Regions from separate parts of the Pseudomonas sp. TWI628 genome, predicted to be linked through region 1. Evidence: predicted binding sites of a transcription regulator. Region 1 holds the regulator's gene; the other holds the start of a gene.
What was found. The regulator FliA, encoded in region 1, starts transcription of late flagellar genes. The targets are predictions, from matches to a motif close to CTAAAGTTTNNNNNNNNNNNGCCGNTAA.

Region 1 (14,282 bases):
AAACAGGACGGTGTCGCCAATATCACCTGGGGCCTGCTCAACGCCCTGCCCCTGATCGTGCATGGCGCAGCCAGGGGCAAAGTGCTCTTCACCACCAAAAGCGAGCGTTTCGTAACGCCCAGCCGCATCAACGAGCAGTACGGCTACCCGTTGAGCCCGCTGATGGCACCGCACCTGCCGGACATCGATGTGGCGCCTTACTTCCACATCCATGACCCAATCGCGCCCTTGCCAGGCGGTGACCAGGCGATTGCCGATTCGGTGATCCGCGTCCCTCGTTACGACGGCGGCCCGGACTTGCTCAACACAGCCATCGACGGCTACCAAGCCCAAGTGATCTACGACATGGAGGCGGACGTATTCATCAACGATCGCGATATCAATGAGGTCGATCCCGTGGGTTACGTTGCCCGCCCAGGGAGCGCTCACCTGCATCCCCTGGCTACCCCGCGTGCAGTCGACGATGCCATGCGTATTAGCAGCCTGCGCGCCCTGGGCGTCGAGTTGCCGTTACCGGTCGAACTGCCTGGCCTGACGCCGCAGAGCACGCCGATACCCAGGCAGATCAGCTGCCTGTGGGTGGGCGACCGGGTGATCAGCCAGAGCCTGATCAATAACCTGGCCAACAATGCCGCGCGCCTGGCCGACAGTGACTACGGCATACGCCTGTTCCTGTCCAACGCAGCGCCCACCGCCTACGCCGAGAACCTGCGCTTGCTCACCGAGCAGGCGCCAGGCCTGCAGGTACTGCCGCTTGAGGAACAGCCGTTCTTCCGCGATTTCCGCCTGGGCCCCTACCATGCGCAGTATCAGGCAGCCCTGGACGGCAACGGCGGTGTGGCCAGCAACTTCTCCTCGGCGTCGGACGTGCTGCGCTATCCGATGTTGCACCATGAAGGGGGGTTGTACATGGATGTCGACGATACCTTGCTGGCACCCGGCGAGCCCGGCGAGCACATCGATCAGGTGCCTCTGCTCGCCATGCCGGATGGCCTGCTGTTGGCACCGCCCCAGTCCAATGAAGCGCTCAGCATGAATTGCCTCTACAACACCAGCTTCATCGGCAGCCACCCTGGCAACCCGACATTGCTGGCGATCTCCGAGGAAATGCGTACCCGCTACCTGAACGAGGCGGACTTCTACGACCACCGGCCGAGCCGGCGCGAGGATCCGCAAGGCTTCTACCACTATGCCAGCCGCCTCAGCCGGCTCACCGGGCCCGCGCTGCTCACTGCGGTGGTCGACCAGCACCTGCCGGCCTTGCGCACCTTGCGCCAGGTCACCAACCTCTATTCCCTACCGCGCATCAACTCCTGGCAGTTCATCAACCTGGAGCATTACCAGACGGCGCTGCATGACCTGCTGCCGCTGAACCGCTTCGCCCGGGTCGGCAGCTTCAACTCCTGGGCGCGCCCCTGACCCTCGGGATGAAAAAAGGCGACCCTGGGGTCGCCTTCTTCGTCACTCGCCGCGATGCAGCTTGCTCATCAACTCTGCCTCGGCCTGGGTCAGGCCGCAGGTTTCGGTGAGCTCGGCCACGCTGGCGCCCATGCCCACCAGCTTGGCGGCCTGGGTGAAGGTCACGCTGTTGGGGTCGCGCTGCTCCAGCTGCTGGAGCTTTTCCGGTAGCGGCGCCACGGTTGCACGCAGCTCATGGATAGCCTCACCCATGCGCACGGTACCGTTCTGGTAGTCGTCCAGGCGCTTGGCCAGGTCCTTGATGCGCTGGTCGCGCAGGGCGTCGCCCACGGCCTGCTGCGCCGCCAGTTCGCGCTGGCGCTTGCTGTAGTTGAGGAAGAACCACAGGCTCAGGGCCCACAGCAGCGCCAGCAAGATTACCGCCACCTCGAAGATCAACTCAGATGTTCTCCAGCTCAGACCATTCTTCCTCGGTCATCATCTTGTCCAGCTCGACCAGGATCAGCAGTTCGCCGTTCTTGTTGCACACGCCCTGGATGAACTTGGCCGACTCTTCGTTACCCACGTTCGGCGCCGTTTCGATTTCCGACTGACGCAGGTACACCACCTCGGCGACGCTGTCGACCAGGATGCCGACCACTTGCTTGTCCGCCTCGATGATGACGATACGGGTGTTGTCGGTCACGTCCGACGGCATCAGGCCGAAGCGCTGGCGGGTGTCGATCACCGTCACCACGTTGCCACGCAGGTTGATGATGCCCAGCACGTAGCTTGGCGCGCCCGGCACCGGAGCGATCTCGGTGTAGCGCAGCACTTCCTGCACCTGCATGACGTTGATGCCGTAGGACTCGTTGTCCAGACGGAAGGTTACCCACTGCAGGATCGGATCTTCAGAACCTTGCGCAGACGACTTTTTCATTCCCCTAGCCCTCTAAATCCGCTGTTGGCGGTTGTGTTCGGTGTCATTTCTGTTTGGCATGCAACTGCTTGACTGCGCCGCTGGCGATCAGCTCGGCCAGTTCGGCGACGTCGAGCAGTGCACACATGTGTTCGATGACCGTGCCGGCCAGCCACGGGCGCTGGCCACGCTGGCTGCGCCACTTGATCTCGGCCGGGTCCAGGCGCAGCGAGCGGCTGACCTGATGCACCGCCAGGCCCCATTCGTAGCCCTGCACGGAAATTACGTAATTCAGGCCCTGGCGGAAGTCGTCGCGGTAGCGGTCGGGCATGACCCAGCGCGCGGTATCCAGCACCTTGAGGTTGCCGGCCTGGCAGGTCAGGATGCCGAGGAACCAGTCCGGCTGGCCGAACAGCGGCGTCAGTTCCTGGCCTTCCAGGCTGTAGATCGAGCCCAGGCACACCAGCGGCACTGCCAGGGTCAGCCCGGCAACGTCGAACAGCAAGCACTCGAACGGCTCGGCAGCCCAGGCCGGGCGGCCATCGACGCTGGCCGGCGGTGTCGGAACGTCAGCCATGCTGGCCGCTGGCAGGTGTACCTCCACCAACGGTGCAACCGGTTCCGGCGTCGGTACTTGGGTCAGGACCGGGATGCTGGCTTCGGCCACCACTTCAGTCTCGACCACCGCCACCACCGGTGGCTCGACCGGCAGCACGGCGGGCAGCACCTTCACCTGCGGCTCGGCGAAAGGCCTGGCTGCGGGTGCCAGCTGGTGAGCGTCGCGCGCCTGCTCTTCACGCACGGCTGCGGCAAATTCGTCGTTCGGCGTGGATGCCATGGCCGGCGCATGCAGGTCGAGGATGTCCTCGGCCTCGGTAGCCTCCTGCAACAACCCATCAAGGTACGACTGCAGGGCCAGTTGCGGCTTGGTGCCGACAGGCCGGTTCATGACGCCACCTGCGCGACCGGCTTGTAGGTCAGCATATGCTTGAGCAGTGCCCGGTAGGCAATCACCCCACGGCTCTTGCCATCGAACTGCGACGGCGTGACGCCGTTGCGGCTGGCATCGCGCAGGCGCGTGTCGACCGGGATGTAACCCTGCCACACCTGGTGTTCATAGGTATCGCGCAGCACCTTCAGCGTGCCCAGTGAGGCCTGGGTACGGCGGTCGAACAGGGTCGGCACGATCTGGTAAGGCAAGGCCTGCTTGCGCGAACGATTGACCATGGCCAGGGTGCCGATCATGCGCTCCAGGCCCTTCACTGCAAGAAACTCGGTTTGCACCGGAATCACCAACTGCTGGCTGGCCGCCAGGGCGTTGACCATCAGCACGCCAAGCAATGGCGGGCTATCGATCAGGGCAAAGTCGAAATCCTGCCACAACTGCGCCAGACTCTTGGCGATCACCAGCCCCAGGCCACTCTGCCCTGGCGACTGGCGCTCCAGTACCGCCAGCGCAGTGCTCGAAGGCAGCAGCGAGATACGCTCATCGCTGGTCGGCAACAGCAGTTGCCCCGGCAGGCCCTCGGGCACGCTGCCCTTGTGCAGGAACAGGTCGTAGCAGCTGTGCTCCAGGGCATCCGGGTTGTGCCCGAAATAGCTGGTCATCGAGCCATGCGGGTCGAGGTCGACGACGACCACGCGCTTGCCCGCCTCGGCCAGCAGGCCGGCCAGGGCGATGGTGGTCGTGGTCTTGCCCACGCCACCTTTTTGATTGGCTACTGCCCAGACTCTCATAGGACAACTCTTGTCTCATTGGTGTCGCCGGCACCCACAGGGCATGCGGTGACGGAGAATTGACGGCTCACTTGGCCGTCGTCGCTGCTGGGGTTGGCGGTGCACTTTGTGTGCCAGCACGGCGCAGCGCTGCATCCGGGGTGGCATTGGCACTGCCCGAGCCTGTCAGGCTGCGGCGCACTTCGAGGTTACGGGAAATCACCAGCACCACCCGACGATTGCGCGCACGCCCTTCGGCCGTGTCGTTGCTGACCACCGGTTGGTACTCGCCATAGCCCACCGAGGCCATGCGCGCCGGGTTTACCCCTTCCATGGCCAGCAGGCGCACGATGCTCGCCGCCCGCGCCGCCGACAGCTCCCAGTTGGTCGGGTACTGCGCCGTGCGGATCGGCAGGTTGTCGGTGAAGCCCTCGACATGCACCGGGTTGGCGAACGGCTTGAGGATGTTGCCGACTTTCTCGATGATGGCGAACGCCTGGTCGCTGGGCATGGCATCGCCACTGCCGAACAGCAAGGACGAGTTCAGCTCGATCTCCACCCACAGCTCGTTGCCGCGCACGGTCATCTGGTCAGACTTGATCAGGTCGCCGAAGGCATCGCGTACGTCGTCGCTGATGGTCTTCAGCGGGTCGACGCTGGTCTGCGCCAGGCCCGCATCGATCTGCTCGCTGTCCTTGATCAAGGGCTCTGCCGGTTTCACGCTGAGCGGCTGCTCATCGCCGATCGGGATCGGCTTCATGCTCCGCTCAGGGTCGTTGAACACCCCGAGCAGCGCTTGCGAGATGACCTTGTACTTGCCCTCGTTGATCGAGGAGATCGAATACATGACCACGAAGAAGGCGAACAGCAAGGTGATGAAGTCGGCGTACGACACCAGCCAGCGTTCGTGATTCTCGTGCTCCTCGGTATGACGGCGACGGCGCATGGCTTACTCCATGAAGCCTTGCAGCTTCAACTCGATCGAGCGCGGGTTCTCACCCTCGGCTATCGACAGCAGGCCTTCGAGCAGCATCTCGCGGTAGCGCGACTGGCGCAGGACGATGGCCTTGAGCTTGTTGGCGATCGGCAGCAGGATCAGGTTGGCACTGGCCACACCGTAGATGGTGGCGACGAAGGCCACGGCAATGCCGTTGCCCAGTTGCGACGGGTCGGCCAGGTTGCCCATGACGTGGATCAGGCCCATGACCGCACCAATGATACCGATGGTCGGGGCGTAGCCGCCCATGCTCTCGAACACCTTGGCGGCCTGGATGTCGCGGCTTTCCTGGGTCAGGAAATCGACTTCGAGGATGCTGCGGATCGATTCCGGTTCGGCGCCATCGACCAGCAGTTGCAGGCCCTTGCGGGCGTATGGGTCGGGTTCGGCATCGGCCACGCCTTCCAGGCCAAGCAGGCCTTCCTTGCGCGCCGTCAGGCTCCAGTTGACCACCCGATCGATACCCCCGGCCAGGTCGACCCGCGGCGGGAAGAAGATCCAGCGCAGGATCTGCAGCGCTCGCTTGAACGCCGACAGCGGCGACTGCAGCAATGCCGCCGCCAGGGTGCCACCGAGCACGATCAAGCCGGCCGGCCCATTGAGCAAGGCACCGACGTGGCCACCTTCAAGGAAGTTGCCGCCAACGATGGCGACGAACGCCAGGATCAGGCCAATCAGGCTGAGCACATCCATCAGACACACGCCTCGACCAGGTGTTTGCCGATTTCATCCAGGCTGTACACCGCGTCAGCCAGGTTGGCTTTGACGATGGCCATGGGCATGCCGTAGATCACACAGCTGGCCTCATCCTGGGCCCACACGGTACTGCCGCCCTGCTTGAGCAGGCGCGCGCCTTCACGGCCGTCGGCGCCCATGCCGGTGAGCACCACCGACAGCACCTTGTCACCGTAGGACTTGGCCGCCGAGCCGAAGGTGATATCCACGCACGGCTTGTAGTTCAGGCGCTCGTCGCCCGGCAGGATCTTCACCGTGCCACGGCCGTCGATCATCATCTGCTTGCCGCCAGGGGCCAGCAGCGCCAGGCCCGGGCGCAGCATGTCGCCGTCCTCGGCTTCCTTGACGCTGATCTTGCACAGCTTGTCGAGGCGTTCGGCAAAGGCCTTGGTGAAGGCGGCGGGCATGTGCTGGATCAGCACGATCGGCGCCGGGAAGCTCGCCGGCAGTTGGGTCAGCACCCGCTGCAGGGCCACCGGGCCGCCGGTGGAGGTACCGATCGCCACCAGCTTGTAAGGCTTGCGCTTGGGCGCCGGGGCATGCGTTGCGGCCGGTGCCGCCGCGCGAGCAGGCGCGGCAGGGCGTACCGGCGCGGCGCTGGCCAGGCTGCTGGCGGCTGCATGGCTGCTGGCCGGCGCAGGTGCGGTGACCGGCGCGTGGCTGGTGTAGCCGCCGAAACGGCGGTTGCTGCGCGAGATGGTGTGCACCTTCTCGCACAGCAGCTGCTTGACCTTCTCCGGGTTGCGCGAGATGTCTTCGAAGTTCTTCGGCAGGTAATCCACCGCACCGGCATCCAGCGCGTCGAGGGTGACACGGGCGCCTTCATGGGTCAGCGAGGAGAACATCAATACCGGCGTCGGGCAGCGCTGCATGATGTGCCGCACGGCAGTGATGCCATCCATCATGGGCATTTCGTAGTCCATGGTGATGACATCGGGTTTGAGCGCCAGTGCCTGGTCGATCGCTTCCCTGCCGTTGGTCGCGGTGCCGACCACCTGGATCGTCGGGTCCGCCGAGAGGATTTCCGAAACGCGGCGGCGGAAGAAACCGGAATCATCCACCACCAGGACCTTGACTGCCATAAACACTCCATTAGGCGACGCAACCCACCAGGGTGCGCCGCCGAAAATCAGATACGCCGTGCCGCGTAACGCTTGAGCATGCTCGGCACGTCGAGAATCAGCGCGATGCGGCCGTCACCGGTGATGGTGGCGCCAGACATGCCCGGGGTGCCCTGCAGCATCTTGCCCAGCGGCTTGATCACCACCTCTTCCTGGCCCACCAGCTGGTCGACCACGAAGCCGATACGCTGGGTACCGACCGAAAGGATCACCACATGGCCCTCATGCTGCTCCTCGTGCACCTGGCCCTGAACCAGCCAGCGCTTGAGGTAGAACAGCGGCAGCGCCTTGTCGCGCACGATCACCACTTCCTGGCCGTCGACCACGTTGGTGCGCGACAGGTCGAGGTGGAAGATCTCGTTGACGTTGACCAGCGGGAAAGCGAATGCCTGGTTGCCCAGCATCACCATCAGGGTCGGCATGATCGCCAGGGTCAGCGGCACCTTGATGACGATCTTCGAACCCTGGCCCTTGGCCGAGAAGATGTTGATCGAGCCGTTGAGCTGGGAAATCTTGGTCTTCACCACGTCCATGCCGACGCCGCGGCCGGACACGTCGGAAATCTCGGTCTTGGTCGAGAAGCCCGGGGCGAAGATCAGGTTGTAGCAGTCCGACTCGCTCAGGCGATCGGCCGCGTCCTTGTCCATCAGGCCCTTTTCCACGGCCTTGGCGCGCAGGATGCTCGGGTCCATGCCCTTGCCGTCGTCGGAGATCGACAGCAGGATGTGGTCACCTTCCTGCTCGGCCGACAGCACCACGCGGCCGGTGCGGGCCTTGCCGGAAGCTTCACGCTCGTCCGGCATCTCGACACCGTGGTCGACGGCATTGCGCACCAGGTGCACCAACGGGTCGGCCAGGGCCTCGACGAGGTTCTTGTCGAGGTCGGTCTCTTCACCGACCAACTCCAGGTTGATCTCTTTCTTCAACTGCCGAGCCAGGTCGCGGACCAGGCGCGGGAAGCGGCCGAAGACCTTCTTGATCGGCTGCATGCGGGTTTTCATCACCGCAGTCTGCAAGTCGGCGGTGACCACGTCGAGGTTGGACACGGCCTTGGACATGGCCTCGTCGCCGCTGTTCAGGCCCAGGCGCACCAGGCGGTTACGCACCAGCACCAGTTCGCCGACCATGTTCATGATCTCGTCCAGGCGCGCAGTGTCGACGCGCACGGTGGTTTCCGCTTCGCTGGCATGCTTTTCCGCGGCCGGGGCCGGAGTACGGGCTGGCGCTGCGGGCTTGGCGGCGGCCGGCACAGCGGCAGCCGGGGCTGCTGCGGGCCTGGCGACCGGTTTGCTCTCAGCCACGGCCGCAACCGGCGCTGCCACGGCGGCAGGTGCTTCGCCAGCAACGGCTTCACCAGTGAACTTGCCCTTGCCGTGCAACTGGTCGAGCAATGCTTCAAACTCGTGCTCAGAGATCTCGTCACTGCTGGCGGGTGCGACAACGCTTTGCACTGCAGCGCTGGCCGCCGGCAAGGCATCGGCCTGGAAGGTGCCCTTGCCGTGCAACTGGTCCAGCAACGACTCGAATTCTTCGTCGGTGATCTCGTCGCTCACCGGCGCGCTGGCATCGGCCAGCGCTTCGACGGCGGCCACTTCGGGCGAGAACTGGCCCTTGCCATGCAGCTGGTCGAGCAGCGATTCGAACTCGGCGTCGGTGATGTCGTCACCCGCGCCGCCCAGGGTCTCGCCCTGCATCTGCGCTTGGGCAGCGGCCGCTTCGGCCTTGACTGCATCGAGTGAGTCGAGCAGCTGTTCGAACTCGGTGTCGGTGATGTCCGCCTCGGCGGCCACAGGCTCCGGCGCGGCCTCGACAACGGCTGCCGGGGCATCGGCGCTGGCAGGTTCGGCCAGGCGCGACAGGGCTGCCAGCAGCTCCGGCGTAGCCGCGGTCACTTCAGTGCGCTCACGCACCTGGCCGAACATGCTGTTGACCGTATCCAGTGCCTCAAGCACCACGTCCATCAGTTCCGCGTCGACCCGGCGCTCACCTTTGCGCAGGATGTCGAACACGTTCTCGGCGATGTGGCAGCACTCCACCAGCTCGTTCAGCTGAAGGAAGCCGGCGCCCCCTTTTACAGTGTGGAAACCGCGAAAGATCGCATTGAGCAGGTCGGCATCGTCGGGCCGGCTTTCCAGCTCGACCAGTTGCTCGGACAGTTGCTCAAGAATTTCGCCGGCTTCTACCAGGAAATCCTGAAGGATTTCTTCATCGGCGCCGAAGCTCATTAAACGTGCTCCTTAAAAACCCAGGCTGGACAGCAGATCGTCGACGTCGTCCTGACCGGACACAACGTCTTCACGCTTATCGGCATGAATCTGCGGACCTTCACCCCGAGTCGGATGTTTTTCTTGATCTTTTTCAGCGCGCAGCTGCTGGTGGTCATGTTCGATACCGGCAAAACGGTCGACCTGACTGGCCATCAGCACGAGCTTGAGCAGATTGCTTTCTACTTCGGTGACCAACGCAGTGACGCGCTTGATCACCTGGCCGGTCAGGTCCTGATAGTCCTGAGCCAGCAGAATGTCATTGAGGTGGCCGGCGACCTTGCGGTTACCCTCGGCGCTGTGCGTCAGGAAACTGTCGACGCGCTTGACCAGCTCGCGAAACTCCGGCGCTGCGACTTCGCGGCGCATGAAGCGCTGCCAGTCGACGCTCAGGCCTTGCGCCTCGGCTGCCAGGTCGTTGAGCACCGGGGTGCTCTCCTCCACCAGGTCCATGGTGCGGTTGGCGGCACCCTCGGTGAGCTTGACCACGTAGGACAGGCGCTCGGTGGCATCGGTAATCTGCGAGACTTCCTCGGCCTGCGGCATCTGCGGGTCGATCTGGAAGCTGACGATCGCGCTGTGCAGTTCACGCGTGAGCTTGCCGACTTCCTGGTACAGGCCACGGTCGCGGGTCTGGTTGAGCTGATGAATCAGCTGCACCGCCTCACCGAAACGCCCCCGTTCCAGGCTCTCGACCAGTTCCTCGGCATGTTTCTTCAGGGTCGACTCGAACTCCCCCAAAGACGTCTGTGTTGATTCCATGGCGCCCCCCTGACGTGACTCAGCCGTTGACGCGTTCGAAGATCTTCTCGATCTTTTCTTTGAGCACCTGGGCGGTGAACGGCTTGACCACATAGCCATTGACGCCGGCCTGGGCCGCTTCGATGATCTGGTCGCGCTTGGCTTCGGCGGTCACCATCAGCACCGGCATGGTCTTCAGGCGATCGTGGGCACGCACCTTGCGCAGCAAATCGATACCGGACATGCCCGGCATGTTCCAGTCGGTCACCAGGAAGTCGTAATGGCCGCTTTCGAGCATCGGCAGCGCGGTAGTGCCGTCGTCGGCTTCATCGGTGTTGGTGAAGCCCAGGTCACGCAACAGGTTCTTGATGATCCGCCGCATCGTCGAAAAGTCGTCAACGATGAGGATTTTCATGTCTTTGTTCAAGTAGACCTCCAAGCAGTCTCAAACGCGCTCGGCCCCGAGCACGCGTATTCAAATTCGGTACAACGTGGAAAACGACTGCAACGACCCCGGGCTCAACGTGCCCGCCATTCCCCCAGGCGGCTGCGCAGGCGCGCGGCACACTGGCTGTGCAACTGGCTGACACGCGATTCGCTGACCCCCAGCACCTCACCAATTTCCTTGAGGTTCAGCTCTTCGTCGTAGTACAGCGCCAGCACCAGGCGCTCACGCTCCGGCAGGTTGGCGATCGCATCGGTCAGGGCAGCCTGGAAGCGCTCGTCCTCCAGATCGCGCGACGGCTCGACCTGGCCACTGGCGCCGTCCTCGTGCAGCCCTTCGTGTTCGCCGTCCTGCAACAGGTCGTCGAAACTGAACAGGCGGCTACCCAAGGTATCGTTCAAGATCCCGTAGTAATCATCGAGACTCAATTGGAGTTCGGCAGCAACTTCATGATCTTTAGCGTCGCGGCCAGTTCTTGCTTCCACGGCACGCATCGCATCACTGACCATGCGCGTATTGCGGTGCACCGAACGCGGTGCCCAATCGCCCTTGCGGACCTCGTCGAGCATCGCCCCGCGGATGCGGATGCCGGCGTAGGTTTCGAAGCTGGCACCCTTGCTGGCGTCGTACTTGTTGGCCACTTCCAGCAGGCCGATCATGCCGGCCTGGATCAGGTCTTCGACCTGGATGTTGGCCGGCAGGCGTGCCAGCAGGTGGTAGGCAATGCGCTTGACCAGCGGCGCGTAGCGATCCACCAGCTCGAACTGGGCGTCTTTCGACGCCTTGCTGTACATCTTGAAACCGCTCGCATTCATAGCACGGGTCCTGCGCTGGTGGGTTGCACCAGGCGCTCGACGAAGAACTCCAGGTGCCCGCGCGGGTTGGCTGGCAGCGGCCAACTGTCGACCTTCTGCGCGATGGCCTTGAAGGCCAGGGCACACTTGGAGCGAGGGAAGGCTTCGTACACTGCGCGCTGCTTCTGCACCGCCTTGCGCACGCTCTCGTCGTAGGGCACGGCGCCGACGTATTGCAGGGCGACGTCAAGGAAGCGGTCGGTGACCTTGGTCAACTTGGCGAACAGGTTGCGCCCTTCCTGCGGGCTCTGCGCCATGTTGGCCAGCACGCGGAAGCGGTTCATGCCGTAGTCGCGGTTGAGCAGCTTGATCAACGCGTAGGCGTCGGTGATCGAGGTCGGCTCGTCACACACCACCAGCAGCACTTCCTGGGCGGCGCGGACAAAACTGACTACCGAGTCACCGATACCTGCAGCCGTGTCGATCACCAACACGTCGAGGTTGTCGCCGATTTCGCTGAAGGCCTGGATCAGCCCGGCATGCTGGGCCGGGGCCAGGTGCACCATGCTCTGGGTGCCGGAGGCGGCCGGCACGATGCGCACACCGCCAGGCCCCTGCAACAGCACGTCACGCAGTTCGCAGCGGCCCTCGATGACATCAGCCAGGGTGCGCTTGGGCGTCAGCCCGAGCAAAACATCGACGTTGGCCAGGCCGAGGTCGGCGTCCAGCAGCATCACCCGGCGGCCAAGTTCGGCCAAGGCCAGTGACAGGTTCACTGAAACGTTAGTCTTGCCGACGCCACCTTTGCCACCGGTTACGGCGATCACCTGTACGGGATGCATGCTACCCATGTTCGTTGTTTACCTTGTCTCGCTTGGACCCAGACCACGCGCAGCGCACGACAGCCAGCTCCGGAATGTAGGTACTTTGCATACGCTTGCCCCTCAACCCGCACGTCGCGGATTGTGGTAGAGATCAGCGAACATGTCGGCCATCGCCTCTTCGCTGGGCTCGTCCTGCAACTGCACGTTGACTGCGCGAGTCACCAGCTGGTGCGGGCGCGGCAGGTGCAGGTCGTCAGGAATGCGCGGGCCGTCGGTGAGGTAGGCCACGGGCAGTTCATGACTGATGGCCAGGCTCAGCACATCGCCGAGGCTCGCCGTTTCATCAAGTTTGGTCAGGATGCAGCCGGCCAGGCCGCAGCGCTTGTAGCTGTGATAGGCAGCCGTCAGCACCTGCTTCTGGCTGGTGGTGGCCAGCACCAGGTAGTTCTTCGCGGCAATGCCACGCCCGGCCAGGGTTTCCAGTTGCATGCGCAGGGCCGGGTCACTGGCCTGCAGGCCGGCAGTATCGATCAGCACCACGCGCTTGCGCAGCAGCGGCTCCAGCGCTGCTGCCAGCGACTGGCCCGGGTCGACATAGGTAACCGGCACATTGAGGATGCGCCCCAAGGTCTTAAGCTGCTCCTGGGCACCGATGCGGAAACTGTCCATGCTCACCAGGGCCAGGTTCTGCGGGCCGTACTTGAGCACATAGCGTGCTGCCAGCTTGGCCAGGGTGGTGGTCTTGCCCATGCCGGCCGGGCCGACCATGGCGATCACGCCGCCCTCTTCGATCGGTTCGATCTGTGGCACGTCGATCATTCGCGCCAGGTGCGCCAGCAGCATGCGCCAGGCCTGGCGCGGCTCCTGGATTTCACTGGTCAGGTCGAGCAGCTCGCGGGCGATCGGGCCGGACAGGCCGATACGTTGCAGGCGACGCCAGAGGTTGGCCTGCGCCGGCTTGCTGCCCTGCAGCTGGTTCCAGGCCAGCGAGCCGAGCTGCACTTCAAGCAGCTCGCGCAGGCCCGACAGTTCCGAACGCATGGCATCGAACAGGCGCGGGTCAACAGCCGGCTGCGCTGGCGCAGGCGCTGGAGGCGGCAAGTCGACGTGCGGCTCGACCAATGGCTCGGCCGCGGTCAACGACTGGCCGGCGAACAATTGGCGGTTGCCTTCGCTGGCCTCGGCGCGGTTGTCCAGCTCGGCCTGGGCAGTGGCGATGCGCGACTGGGTCTTGCGCAGCTCTTCTTCCAGTTCGGCGTTGGGCACGCGCGGGGCCAGCGCGGACAGTTTGTAGTCCAGCGCGGCGGTCAGTTCGACACCGCCGGCGATGCGGCGGTTGCCGATGATGGCGGCATCGGAGCCCAGCTCATCACGAACCAGCTTCATGGCCTGACGCATATCGGCGGCGAAAAAACGCTTGACTTGCATAACCCACTACCTCAGCCGTTGGGGCCCACTGTGGCAACGATGGTGACTTGCTTGTTATCCGGTATTTCCTGATACGCCAGAACATGCAAATTCGGTACAGCCAGGCGGCCGAAGCGCGACAGCATGGCACGGATCGGGCCAGCTACCAGGAGAATGGCCGGTTGGCCTTGCATTTCCTGGCGCTGGCAGGCGTCGATCAACGAACGCTGCAGCTTTTCGGCCATGCTCGGTTCCAGAAGAACACCGTCTTCCTGACCTTGCCCGGCCCTTTGCAAACTATTGAGCAAGATCTGTTCCAACCTTGGCTCAAGGGTGATCACAGGCAGCTCGGGCTCAACGCCGACAATGCTTTGGACGATGGCACGACACAATCCGACGCGCACTGCTGCCACCAGCGCGGCGGTATCTTGACTCTTGCCGGCATTGTTGGCGATGGCCTCGGCAATACTGCGGATGTCACGCACCGGCACTTGCTCGGACAACAATGCTTGCAGGACCTTGAGCAGCCCCGACAAGGAAATGACACCGGGCACCAGTTCTTCTGCAAGTTTAGGCGAAGCCTTGGACAATACCTGCAACAGCTGCTGCACCTCTTCGTGGCCGATCAGCTCGTGGCAGTGCTTTTGCAGGATCTGGTTGAGGTGGGTGGCAACCACGGTACTGGCGTCGACCACGGTGTAACCCAGCGACTGCGCCTGAGCGCGCTGCCCGACGTCGATCCACACCGCCTCAAGGCCGAATGCCGGGTCGCGCGCGGCGATGCCGTTGAGCACACCGAACACCTGGCCAGGGTTGATCGCAAGCTCGCGATCCGGGTAGATATCGGCCTCGGCGAGGATCACCCCCATCAGCGTCAGGCGATAGGCGCTGGGCTGCAGGTCGAGGTTGTCGCGGATATGC
Region 2 (5,317 bases), on a different contig from region 1:
GCACTGATCAGCGGCGAAAGCCTGCCGGTAGCCAAACAACCCGGCGACAGCGTCACCGGGGGGGCAATCAACGGCGAAGGCCGGCTGCTGGTACGTACCCAGGCGCTGGGTACGGAAACCGTGCTGGCCCGGATCATCCGCCTGGTCGAAGACGCACAAGCGGCCAAGGCGCCGATCCAGAAGCTGGTCGATCGGGTCAGCCAGGTATTCGTGCCCGCCGTGCTGGTGCTGGCACTGCTCACCTTGATTGGCTGGTGGCTGGCCGGTGCGCCGCTGGAGACCGCGCTGATCAATGCGGTCGCCGTGCTGGTGATCGCCTGCCCCTGCGCCCTGGGCCTGGCCACGCCAGCAGCAATCATGGCCGGCACCGGTGTCGCTGCCCGCCACGGCATCCTGATCAAGGACGCCGAAGCGCTGGAGCGTGCCCATGCGGTCGATCGTGTGGTATTCGACAAGACCGGCACCCTCACCTCCGGCAGCCCGCGGGTGGTCCACAGCCAGGCACTGGACGGTAATGGCGCCAACCTGCATCGCCTAGCCGGTGCCCTGCAGCGCGGCAGCGAGCATCCGTTGGCCAAGGCGGTGCTGGATGCCTGCGCCGAGCAAGGCCTGGAGGTACCCGTCGTGACTGACAGCCAGTCACTCACCGGTCGCGGCATTGCCGGGCGCGTGGAAGGTCGCGAACTGGCGCTGGGCAACCGTCGCCTGCTCGATGAAAGCAATCTGCAACCTGGCGAGCTGGCTGCCAGCGCTCAAGCCTGGGAAGCCGAAGGCCGCACGCTGTCGTGGCTCATCGAACGTGGCACAGCGCCTCGCGTACTCGGCCTGTTCGCCTTCGGCGACAGCCTCAAACCCGGTGCCGGGCAGGCCATCGCCGCCCTGCACGCCCGCCACATCAGCAGCCACCTGCTGACCGGCGACAACCGCGGCAGCGCCAAGGTGGTGGCCGATGCCCTCGGCATCGACGACGTGTACGCCGAAGTATTGCCGGCCGACAAGGCCGCCACCGTGGCCGCCCTGAAAAAGAGCGGCGTGGTAGCGATGGTCGGCGACGGCATCAACGATGCCCCGGCCCTGGCCGCTGCCGACATCGGCATCGCCATGGGCGGTGGCACCGACGTGGCCATGCAGGCTGCCGGCATCACCCTGATGCGCGGCGACCCGCGCCTGGTGCCCGCCGCGCTGGAAATCAGCCGCAAGACTTATGCGAAAATCCGCCAGAACCTGTTCTGGGCCTTCATCTATAACCTGATCGGCATTCCCCTGGCCGCGCTGGGCTATCTCAACCCGGTACTGGCCGGCGCCGCCATGGCGCTGTCCAGCGTCAGCGTGGTCAGCAATGCCTTGTGGCTGAAGACCTGGAAACCCACCAACACCTCGCAGGAGGCCCGATGAACATTGGCCAGGCCGCCCGCCGCAGCGGGCTCAGCACCAAGATGATCCGCTATTACGAATCCATCGGCCTGCTCAAGCCGGCCACCCGCAGCGACAGCGGCTACCGCTTGTACCAGGCCGAGGACTTGCACAGCCTGGCCTTCATCAAGCGCTCCCGTGACCTCGGGTTTTCCCTGGAAGAAGTGGGCAAGCTGCTGACCCTGTGGCAGGACCGCGGGCGTGCCAGCGCCGACGTCAAGGCGCTGGCCATGCAGCATATCGATGAGCTGAATCGGCGTATCGAGGAGCTGGTGAGCTTGCGTGACACCCTGGGTGATCTGGTTGCCCACTGCCAGGGGGATGACCGCCCGGACTGCCCGATTCTGAAAGACCTGGCCAATGGCGCAGGATGCTGCCATTGAAAGCCTGCGGCGTGCTGACATCAGTACGCCGCAAACTTTTGGTATGCCATATTAGCCCAATGCCGACCGAATAGTCGCCAAATGCGACTTTGCCCAACAAATACGGGCACTTTCACTAAAAAATCCCCGGATGCTGCCGATGTAGTTGCTACCTGCCTCGCGTGCAAAAAAACAAACCCCGGGAGCGTCGATGAACATCAAACAGAAACTGACATGGGCCTTCGCGATTATCGCGGGCTTGCCCATCGTCCTCGTGGCCACCTTGGTGGTGATCAACCTGCGCGGCGAAGCCCGTGACGGTTTCCTCGACAGCAGCAGCCGGGAAATCCGCCAGGTCAGCAACGCGATGAACATCTTCTTCCAGGGCATCGACCAGAACGTCGACTACCTGGCCTCCCAACCGATGGTGGCGGCCACGGGCAACAACCTGAACAAGTTCATGAGCGCCAACCCGTCCTACGAACTGGGCGATCAGGACAAGCAACTGCTGGAATTTTTCACTCGCCTGGCAGAAACCCACCCAGGCTACGCCTACGTAGCCTACGGGGTGAATGACGGTGGCTATGTCGGCTGGCCGGGCGGGCAGAAGTTCGTCAACTATGACCCGCGCCCGCGTCCCTGGTACCAGCTGGCCATGGCCAACCCGGGCAAGACGGTGCGCACTGGCGCCTATTACTGGGCTGCCGACGATGCCGTGCTGATCAGCACCGTGCGCGCCGTCGCCAACCAGCTCGGCAACCCCGGTGGCGTGGTCAACATCGACGTGTCGCTCAAGGGCCTGACCGAGATCGTCAAGCAGATCAAGCTGGGCGAAAGCGGCTACCTGATGCTGGTGGAAAACAACGGCAACGTGATGGTCGACCCACGCGATGCCAGCCACAACTTCAAGCAACTGGCCAGCTTCGGCGACGGATACGCCGAACTGGCCAAGGCCGGCAAGGGCCTGGTCGAGGTCGAGATCAACGGCGAGCGCTACATGGCCAACGTCTACCCTGACGAGAAGCTGGGCTGGACCTTCATCGGCCTGATCCAGCAAGGCGAAGTGATGCAGACCACCACCCGCCTGACCTGGCTGATCGGCGCCATCGCACTGGTACTGGCGGCACTGTTCGCCGTGGTCGGCGCCGCCTTCGCCAAACTCATCGTGCGCCCGATCAACAGCGTCACCAGCGGCCTGGAAGACATTGCCCAGGGCGAAGGCGACCTGACCCGTAATCTGGACGTGCGCGGGCGCGACGAAACCGCGCAACTGGCCAACTGGTTCAACCAGTTCCTGGGCGCCATCCGCAGCCTGATCCAGCATATCGGTTCGGCCGCCAGCAAGATCCTCAGCACCTCCAGCAGCTCCACCCGGGTCTCCAGCGACATGGCCGAGGCTGCCGGGCGCCAGCGTGAAGCGGTGGACATGGTCTCCACCGCGTTCCACGAAATGGTCGCCACCGCCAACGAAGTCGCCCGCTCCTGCAGCCAGGCTGCGCAATCGGCCGACAGTGGCCAGCAGCAAGCCCGCGAAGGCCAGCAACAGATCGACGCAGCAGTCAGCAGCGTCGACCGCCTGAGCCAGGAGATTGAGCAGTCGGCCCAGTCAATCCAGCAACTGGAGCGCGACAGCAACGCCATCCAGTCGATTCTCGGCACCATCCGCTCGATTGCCGAACAGACCAACCTGCTGGCACTCAACGCAGCCATCGAGGCGGCCCGGGCCGGCGAACAAGGCCGTGGCTTTGCCGTGGTGGCCGACGAGGTGCGGGCACTGGCCAAGCGCACCGCCGACTCCACGGCCGAAATCGACGGTTTGCTGGGCAACCTGGCCAGCCGCACCGCCGAAGTGGCCGAGCAGATGCATGCCAGCCTGGAAGTGTCGCAGCAGTCTGTCAGCCGCATTGGCCTGGCCCGTGACAGCTTCGGGCAGATCCGCGAGTCGGTGGACATCATCCGCGACATGAACACGCAGATCGCCACGGCGGCGGAAGAACAGCATCAGGTGGCCGAGGACATCAACCGCCATATCAGCCAGATTCATGGCGATGCGCAGTTGGTGGCGGAACTGGCCCAGGCGGCGCGCCAGGACTCCGAGAGCCTGGCCGGGCTGTCCAATGAACTGGATTCGCTGGTGCGTCGCTTCCGCACCTGATCGGCAGCCTGTTCTGGCCCTATCGCCGGCAAGCCGGCGATAGGGCCAGAACAGGCAACCTCAAAGCTTCAGTTCCCCGGGGGTCGCGCCGAACAGCTGCTTGAAGGCTGCAATGTAGGCCGAAGTCGAATCATACCCACAGCCCAACGCCGCCTCGGTCACACTCTCCCCCGCCTCCAGCAAGGCCAGCGACGACAGCAACCGCATCCGCTGGCGCCAGTTGCGAAAGCTCAACCCGGTCTCGCGCTGGAACAGCCGCATCAAGGTCTTCTCCGAACACCCCAACTGCACCGCCCACTGCTGCAACGTCTGGACCTGGTCCGGCGCGGCAATCAGCCCGTTGCACAACGCCAACAGCCCCGGATGCCGCGGCAGCGGCAGCGAAAAACCCACTTCAGGCAAGGTCCGCAACTGATCGAGCAACACGGCCACCAGGCGCCCTTCGACACTGTCACCCTCGGCATATTCAGCCGGGAACAGGCAGAACTGCTTGATCAGCTCCCGCGCCAGCGCTGTCACCTCCAGGACCCGACATTGCGCCGGCGCCCATGGGCAGGCATCACGGCGGATATACAGGCTGCGCATTTCGGCCTGCCCGGAGGTGACCACTTCATGTTCGGCATCAGCCGGAATCCACACGCCCCACTGTGGCGGGGCGAAGTAGCTGCCATCGTCGGTATACACCCCCAATACGCCACTGATGGCGTAGGAAAACTGCACCCAGTCGTGGCTGTGGCGAGTCGTCCAAGAGCCGGCGCCGAGGCTTTCGGCGCGGGCATACAGTGGCCTGGGTAACTGGTCCAGGGCTGGAATGGCACGGGGGTGTCCGATCGTCTGCATAGCGAATTCTTGTAGTTCTGAACAGACAAGCCTAACAGAGATCGCTACCGCCCTTCGTTAGCGCTCGACGATCACCGTCACCCCTTGCCCACCCGCTGCACAGATGGAGATCAAGCCACGTCCTTTCCCTGCCGTGGCCAGCAACTTCGCCAGGTTTGCCAATATCCGCCCACCGGTGGCGGCGAATGGGTGCCCTGCCGCCAACGAGCTGCCTTTGACGTTGAGCTTGCTGCGATCGATGGCACCCAGCGGTGCCTCAAGCCCCAGCTTCTCCCGGCAATATTCGGCATCTTCCCAGGCTTTCAAGGTGCATAACACCTGTGCCGCGAAGGCTTCGTGGATTTCGTAGTAGTCGAAGTCCTGCAAGGTCAGGCCATTGCGCGCCAACAGGCGTGGCACTGCGTACACCGGCGCCATCAGCAGCCCCTCGCGGCCGCTGACGAAATCCACAGCGGCGGTTTCGCCATCGACCAGGTAAGCCAGCACCGGCAGGCCCTGCTGCTGTGCCCATTGCTCGCTGCCAAGCAGCACCATCGAGGCGCCATCG

Region 2: the regulator FliA is predicted to act here: its motif matches at 1,912-1,939, upstream of ABE528_RS21780 (methyl-accepting chemotaxis protein).

The regions. Positions count from the first base shown of each region.
Region 1 covers NZ_JBDJMM010000004.1:87,124-101,405, reverse strand. The annotation lists gene ABE528_RS04420 (DUF6543 domain-containing protein) at 1-1,419, shown strand, start outside; gene ABE528_RS04415 (DUF2802 domain-containing protein) at 1,462-1,857, opposite strand; gene ABE528_RS04410 (chemotaxis protein CheW) at 1,859-2,338, opposite strand; gene ABE528_RS04405 (CheW domain-containing protein) at 2,382-3,266, opposite strand; gene ABE528_RS04400 (ParA family protein) at 3,263-4,054, opposite strand; gene motD (flagellar motor protein MotD) at 4,122-4,979, opposite strand; gene ABE528_RS04390 (flagellar motor protein) at 4,983-5,723, opposite strand; gene ABE528_RS04385 (chemotaxis response regulator protein-glutamate methylesterase) at 5,723-6,847, opposite strand; gene ABE528_RS04380 (chemotaxis protein CheA) at 6,895-9,111, opposite strand; gene ABE528_RS04375 (protein phosphatase CheZ) at 9,124-9,912, opposite strand; gene ABE528_RS04370 (chemotaxis response regulator CheY) at 9,932-10,306, opposite strand; gene fliA (RNA polymerase sigma factor FliA) at 10,411-11,151, opposite strand; gene fleN (flagellar synthesis regulator FleN) at 11,148-11,981, opposite strand; gene flhF (flagellar biosynthesis protein FlhF) at 12,075-13,382, opposite strand; gene flhA (flagellar biosynthesis protein FlhA) at 13,394-14,282, opposite strand, start outside.
Region 2 covers NZ_JBDJMM010000030.1:65,389-70,705, reverse strand. The annotation lists gene ABE528_RS21790 (heavy metal translocating P-type ATPase) at 1-1,395, shown strand, start outside; gene cueR (Cu(I)-responsive transcriptional regulator) at 1,392-1,796, shown strand; gene ABE528_RS21780 (methyl-accepting chemotaxis protein) at 1,987-3,930, shown strand; gene ABE528_RS21775 (helix-turn-helix transcriptional regulator) at 3,991-4,770, opposite strand; gene ABE528_RS21770 (acetyl-CoA C-acetyltransferase) at 4,828-5,317, opposite strand, start outside.